Regions from separate parts of the Deinococcus wulumuqiensis R12 genome, predicted to be linked through region 1. Evidence: riboswitches for the same ligand, from Rfam matches in the RefSeq annotation. Region 1 holds a riboswitch; the other holds the start of a gene.
What was found. A riboswitch is a leader RNA that binds a small molecule or an ion and turns the genes downstream of it on or off. The one in region 1 is predicted to bind thiamine pyrophosphate.
Positions count from the first base shown of each region.

Region 1 (3,371 bases):
GGCATGGGCGAGGTCGCGCACCTTTTCCGCCAGCGCGATGTAAGGCCGCGCCTCGCCGTACACGGGATGGTCGGCCTTGCAGCGCAGTTGCAGCGTGTCCACGCCGCCGTCGAGCGCGTCTTGCACCCGCAGCAGAAATTCGGCTTCGGGTTGCTGCGGACGGGGAGTGGCAACGAGGTAAAGATGCCCCAAGGGGCGGTTAATGGTTGACGGTTGATGGTTGATTGAGGGCTTTTTTCCATCATCCATCAGCGCAGCGGACCCATCAACCATCGACATAAATCTCCCCGCCCTTCTCCCGAAATTCCCGCGCCTTTTCTTCCATCCCCGCGAGCACGTCGGCGGCGCGGATGTCGTGGCTGAGTTTCATGGAGCAGAAATGCGGGCCGCACATGGAGCAGAAATGCGCGGTCTTGGCGGCGTCGGCGGGCAGCGTCTCGTCGTGCATGGCACGCGCCCGTTCGGGGTCGAGCGAGAGGTTGAACTGGTCTTGCCACCTGAATTCGAAGCGGGCTTTGCTCAGGGCGTTGTCGCGCAGTTGCGCCCCCGCGTAGCCTTTGGCGAGGTCGGCGGCGTGCGCGGCGATGCGGTAGGTCATCACGCCGTCGCGCACGTCCTGTTTGTCGGGCAGGCCGAGGTGCTCCTTGGGCGTCACGTAGCACAGCATCGCCGTGCCGTACCACGCGATTTGCGCGGCTCCGATGGCGGAAGTGATGTGGTCGTAGCCGGGCGCGATGTCAGTGGTCAGCGGCCCGAGGGTGTAGAAGGGCGCTTCGGCGCAGGCATCCAGTTGCCGCGTCATGTTTTCCCGAATCAGTTGCATGGGAACGTGTCCCGGCCCCTCGATCATGGTCTGTACGCCGCATTCCCACGCCACCCGCGTCAGTTCGCCCAGCGTATCGAGTTCGGCAAATTGCGCCGCGTCGTTGGCGTCCTGAATGGAGCCGGGGCGCAGGCCGTCCCCGAGGCTGAAGGTGATGTCGTAGGCGGCCATGATCTCGCAGATGTCGCGGAAATGGGTGTAGAGGAAGTTTTCCTGATGGTGCGCGAGGCACCACTTGGCGAGGATGCTGCCCCCACGCGAGACGATGCCGGTGCGGCGGCGAGCGGTCAGCGGCACATGTGAGAGCCGCACGCCCGCGTGAATGGTGAAGTAGTCCACGCCCTGTTCGGCCTGCTCGATGAGGGTGTCGCGGTACACCTCCCAGGTCAGTTCTTCGGCCTTGCCCCCGACCTTTTCCAGCGCCTGATAAATCGGCACGGTGCCGATGGGCACGGGACTGTTTCGCACGATCCACTCGCGGGTCTGGTGAATGTGCTTGCCGGTGGAGAGGTCCATCACTGTGTCGGCTCCCCAACGCGCCGCCCAGACCATCTTTTCCACCTCTTCCTCGATGGAACTGGTCACGATGGACGTACCGAGGTTGGCATTGATTTTGACGCGGAAATTGCGCCCGATGATGGTCGGTTCCAGTTCGGGGTGGTTGATGTTGGCGGGGATGACGGCCCGCCCCCGCGCCACCTCGTCGCGCACGAATTCGGGGGTGTAGACGCGGGGAAGCGCCGCGCCGAAGCTTTCGCCGGGGTGCTGCTCCAAGAGGTCTGCCGACATCTCCTGCCGCAAGTTCTCGCGCAGGGCGACAAATTCCATTTCGGGCGTGATTTCGCCGCGCCGCGCGGCCTGCATCTGCGTGATGCCCTGTCCCGCCCTGGCGCGGCGCGGGGCCTGCACGTTCGGATAGGGCACCGGCCCGTCGAGGTCGGCCAGTGCGGAAAAACGCGGTGTCGTCTCTGTCCGTTCGTCCCGCACCAGCCAGGGCCGGGCGTGCGGTAGCCCGCGCTCCAGGTCAATCTGTACGGCGGGGTCGGTGTATGGCCCGCTGGTGTCCGGTACGAGCAGGTCGGGGTTGGGCAGCGTGCGCGTCACGCCGCTGAAGGCTTCTACGGTGGGCGAGAGCCGAATGGCGCGCACTGGCACGCGGACTTCGGGAAAACGCTCGCCCGTCAGGTAGCGCTTTTCGGAGTTGGGAAAGGGTTGGGTGGACAGCCGGGAATGGTCGAGCGAAAACGGTGTCATGGGGCCTCGGCAGTAGGGGAGAGAAGGGCAGAAGAGATGAAGAAGGGGGGCAGGCTGCCCGGCAGCTCATTCGACTCAATCCAAAAAATCCCTCCCCCAAACGAAAGTCGGAGGAGGGCGGCCCCAGCCCAGGCTGGTCAAACAGTGTCCGCACCCGTCACACTCCCTCCGCTGGTGCTAACCAGTTCAGGTTCCTAGGGTTAGGCGCTGTTGCCCTCTCAGCCTCCGGCCCGATTGCGGAGGCACCCCTGTTGACGATGCCCAGAGTTTGCCACCGCCCTGGTCACGGGTCAAGTCGAACAAATCTCCTCAGTTCATAAAATTTTATATGAAATCCGCACTCTCTCCACCCCTCACCCTCCACGTTCCAACCCCCCCTACCGGCCCCCGCCCCTAGCCTCCAGCGCGTCCGCCACGTCGTCGGCCATCTTCAGCGTCCGGACGATGACCGGCACAGCGAGCGCGATGAGGTGGCGTTCCTGGCCCCGCGCCCGCTGCGCCTCACGCACGTCGGCCACGACCTGCAACGTGACCGGAATAAACCGCAGGGTCAGGGAGCAGGCGAGACTGACCTTGTCCGGGTCCACCCCGAAGCGGGCCAGGGGCCGCAGGCCGCGTTCCAGCGCCGCGAGCACGTCCGAAACGCGGGTGGTCAGGGTGAGCAGGGCACCGAGCAGAATCATCACCCCGAAGCGCAGCGCGGTGACGGCGGCGGCTTCCCACCCGGCGGTCACGCCCTGAACCGCAAAGAAAAACAGCAGCAGCCCCAGCGCGGGCCGCAGGCTGTGCCAGGCCAGGCGGGCGCCGAGACCGCTCAGGGCATACAGCGCGAGCGACGCCGTGAGCAGGCCCAGGAGCAGCCGCAGGTCCCGCACCAGAAAGACGCCGACCCCGGCGAGCAGCAGCGCCGTGAGCTTGACCCCCGGCGCGAGGCGGTGCAGCCATGAGCGGCCCGGCACGTACAGGCTGAGACTCAAGCCGACTCCAGTGACATCCGCTCGCGGTAGAGGGCCAGCGCCTCGGCGGGAGCGGCGTCGGCCAGCAGGGCGCCGTCCTCGAAGACCAGCACCCGCTCGAAGTCGCGCAGCAGTTCCAGGTCGTGCGTCACCACCACGGCCTGCTGCGGCAACTGCGCGATGGCGCGGGCCACCCGGTTGCGGTTGCGCAGGTCGAGCAGCGTGGTCGGCTCGTCGAACACGATCACCTCGGGGCGCATGACCAGCACCCCCGCCAGCGCCAGAAGCTGCTTTTGCCCCCCGCTAAGCCGGTGCGTGGCGTGCTGGCGCAGGTGCGC
Region 1 is NZ_CP049358.1:101,856-105,226, forward strand. Features, by position in the region: gene thiE (thiamine phosphate synthase) at 1-249, opposite strand, end outside; gene thiC (phosphomethylpyrimidine synthase ThiC) at 266-2,077, opposite strand; TPP riboswitch at 2,223-2,337, opposite strand; gene G6R31_RS14335 (energy-coupling factor transporter transmembrane component T family protein) at 2,455-3,054, opposite strand; gene G6R31_RS14340 (energy-coupling factor ABC transporter ATP-binding protein) at 3,051-3,371, opposite strand, start outside.

Region 2 (3,371 bases), on a different replicon from region 1:
GGACGAGGGGGGCCACCCGCTGACCGACGACCACCTGCTGCTGATGCTGAGCAGTTCCTACGTGGACCTGCCCTTTAAGATGCCCGAACTCGGCGGCTGCGGCGAGTGGGAACTGCTGCTCGACACCAGCGACGACCACGCCAGCGAACAGGTCGCGGCGGGCGGCGAAACCACCCTGCGGGGCCGCAGCGTCAAGCTCTACCGCTGCGAGGTGCCCGCAAAGCCCGCCGAGGCGCAGGCATGAGCGCCACGCTCATCGGCGTTGACCTCGACCCGCGAGCCGTCCATGAGCGGCTGGGCGTGGAAGCCTACAGCGACCACGAAGTCGGCGTGATGGTGGAAGTTCTGCAGGAACTCTATGCGGGCCGCGAGTTGAGCGACCTGACCGAAGCCGAGTGGCTGCGCGCCTACGGCCTGATGCACCAGCGCAAGAAGACCGGCTGGATGACCGAGGGCGTGGTGTCGCCCGACGCCGAAGTCTGAGCGCAGAGGGGGAAGGGTGGAGGGCTGAGGGTTTTTCCCCTCTCCTCTCTACCCTTCCCCTTTGACGTGCCTGATACGGATTCCGCTTCATTCCTGCACAGTCGGAACTCCACCGCCTGTGCATCCATATCGCGAAATCCGTATCTTTTCCTACTCCTTTCAGTCGGATTGAATCCAGAAATCTGCTGGATTCAATCGGAATCCGTATCAGCGGGCGCGCAGGACGTTCTGCACCCAGGCGTCCACCAGCCGCTGCGGGTTGGCGGTCACGCTGGCCTTGACGGGGGCGGGCCTGGGCTGCTCGGCAAACTTGAACACCGGGTCGAGCTTGATGCCGCCCACCGCCGGGTAAATCCACATGCGGGTGGGAATGTCGGCCTGCACCGCCGGGCTGAGCATGAAGTCCACGAACTTCCTGGCGAGCGCGGGCTGCTTGGCCCCCTTGAGGATGCCCACGCCTTCGAGTTGCAGCCAGGTCGAGCCGGGCAGCAGCAGGTTGGCGGTGGGGGACTGCGCGGGCAGTTTGGCCGGGTCGTAGCCGTCGTCGAAGAACACCTCGGCGGCGGGGCTGCTCGCGTAGCTCAGCACGATGGGGTACTTGCCGCCCGCCCGCGTGAAGTCCTTGTAGTAGGCGTCCGACCAGCCGCGCACCACCTTCATGCCCCCGGCGCGGGCCGATTTCCACCACTGCCACGCGCCCGTTTCGCCGTAGTGGTTGACCGTCGCCAGCAGGAACGCCAGACCCGGCGAGGACGTGGCGGGGCTGGACACCACCGTCAGGCGGGCGTACTCGGGCTTTTTCAGGTCGTCCAGGGTTTTGGGAAGGGCGAGGCCCGCTTTCTGGAAGTAGGCGCGGTCGTAGTTCAGGGCGACGTAGCCGTAATCCACCGTGTTCAGCAGCCCGGCGTCGTCGAGGCGGTACTGGGCGGGCACCTTCGACAGCAGCGGCGATTTGTAGGCCTGGAGCAGGTTCATCTGCCGGGCGCGGGCCAGCAGCGCGTTGTCCAGGCCGTACACCACATCGGCCACCGGAGCGCGGCGGGTCAGAATCAGGCGGCTGAGCAGCTCGCCCGCGTCGCCGCCCTTGACGAAGCGCACCTTGGCCTTGTTCTGCGCCTCGAACTGGGCCACCAGCTTCTTGTCCACGTCGAAAGAATCGTGGGTGATGACCGTCAGGGTCGTCTGGTTCTGGGCCTGGGCCGCACCCAGCGACAGGGCGGCACCCACGGCAAAAATCACTTTACGCATTTCACTTTCCCCCTTGCGTCCAGGGAAAGGTGGGGGGCCGCCCACAGGCAGGCGCGGCCCCGTCACACTCCCTCCGCCGGTATGACCCGGTTCAGGTTCCTGGGGTGTGTTCTCAGCCGCTGCCGAAGCAGGGCACCCCCGGTGACGCACATGGCAGCATACCGCAGGCCCGTGCCGGACGAATGCGCCACCGACCTGCCGCTCTTGCCGATTTGACCATTTCGAGTGGTCAGCCGCCTGACATTTCCATGTTGGAAGGGGTGAGTGGGGGGGCGTAGACTGCTTTCATGACCCCACAACCTCCACCGCGCCCACCGCGCAGCGACCTGCCCCAGCAGCAGCGCGAGCAGCTCAATACGGTCGAAACCCAGGAGTGGCTCGACTCGCTGGCCTACGTGTTCGCCCATGCGGGCGGCAAGCGGGCCGCCGACCTGCTCGAAGAGCTCGACCACTACGCCTACTTCCACGGCGCCCCCATCGAGTTCAAGCAGACCACCCCCTACATCAACACCATCGCTGTCGAGGACCAGCCCGAGTACCCCGGCGACCTCGAAGTCGAGCGCAAGATTCGCAATATCAACCGCTGGAACTCGGTGGCCATGGTCATCAAGGCCAACAAGAAGAGTGACGGCATCGGCGGCCACCTCTCGACCTACGCCAGCGCCGCCGAGCTGCTCGAAGTCGGCTTCAACCACTTTTTCCGGGGGCATGGCGCGGGGCAAGACCGCGACCTCGTGTTCTACCAGGGGCACGTCGCGCCCGGCATCTACGCCCGCTCTTTTCTGGAGGGCCGCTTCGACGAGGCGCGTCTCAACCGCTTCCGGCGCGAGCTGCAACCCGACGGCGAGGGCCTGAGCAGCTACCCGCACCCCTGGCTGATGCCCGACTACTGGGAGTTTCCCACCGTCAGCATGGGCCTCGGCCCCATCCAGGCCATCTATCAGGCCAGATTCATCAAATACCTCGAGAACCGGGGCCTCAAGCCGCAGGGCGACGCCAAAGTGTGGGCCTTCCTCGGCGACGGCGAGATGGACGAACCCGAATCGGTGGGCGCCATCCGCTTCGCCGCCTACGAGAACCTCGACAACCTGATTTTCGTGCTCAACGCCAACCTTCAGCGCCTCGACGGGCCGGTGCGGGCCAACTCCAAGGTGATTCAGGAGTTCGAGGCGCTGTTCCGGGGTGCCAACTGGAACGTCATCAAGGTCATCTGGGACAGCAAGTGGGACGAGCTGCTTCAGCACGATTACAACGGCCACATCGTCAAGCGCTTCGAGGCGCTGGTGGACGGCGAGTCGCAGCGCTACGCGGCCTTCGGCGGCAAGGAGCTGCGCGAGAACTTCTTCAACACGCCCGAGCTGAAAGAACTCATCAAGGACTGGACCGACGCCGACCTCGAACTGCTCAACCGGGGCGGGCACGATGTCCACAAGGTCTACGCGGCTTACGCGGCGGCCATCAAGCACAAGGGCAGCCCGACCATCATCATCCCGCGCACCGTCAAGGGCTACGGCCTGGGCGAAACGGCGCAGGCCCGCAACGTGGCGCACCAGGTCAAGAAGCTGGAGTTCGACTCGCTGAAAAACCTGCGCGACCTTCTCGAACTGCCGCTGACCGACGAGCAGGTGGAACATCTGGAG
Region 2 is NZ_CP049357.1:2,123,013-2,126,383, forward strand. Features, by position in the region: gene glgX (glycogen debranching protein GlgX) at 1-244, shown strand, start outside; gene G6R31_RS10330 (hypothetical protein) at 241-483, shown strand; gene G6R31_RS10335 (thiamine ABC transporter substrate-binding protein) at 691-1,731, opposite strand; TPP riboswitch at 1,782-1,881, opposite strand; gene aceE (pyruvate dehydrogenase (acetyl-transferring), homodimeric type) at 2,019-3,371, shown strand, end outside.
Region 2: another riboswitch for thiamine pyrophosphate. It lies ahead of G6R31_RS10335 (thiamine ABC transporter substrate-binding protein); the one in region 1 lies ahead of thiC (phosphomethylpyrimidine synthase ThiC).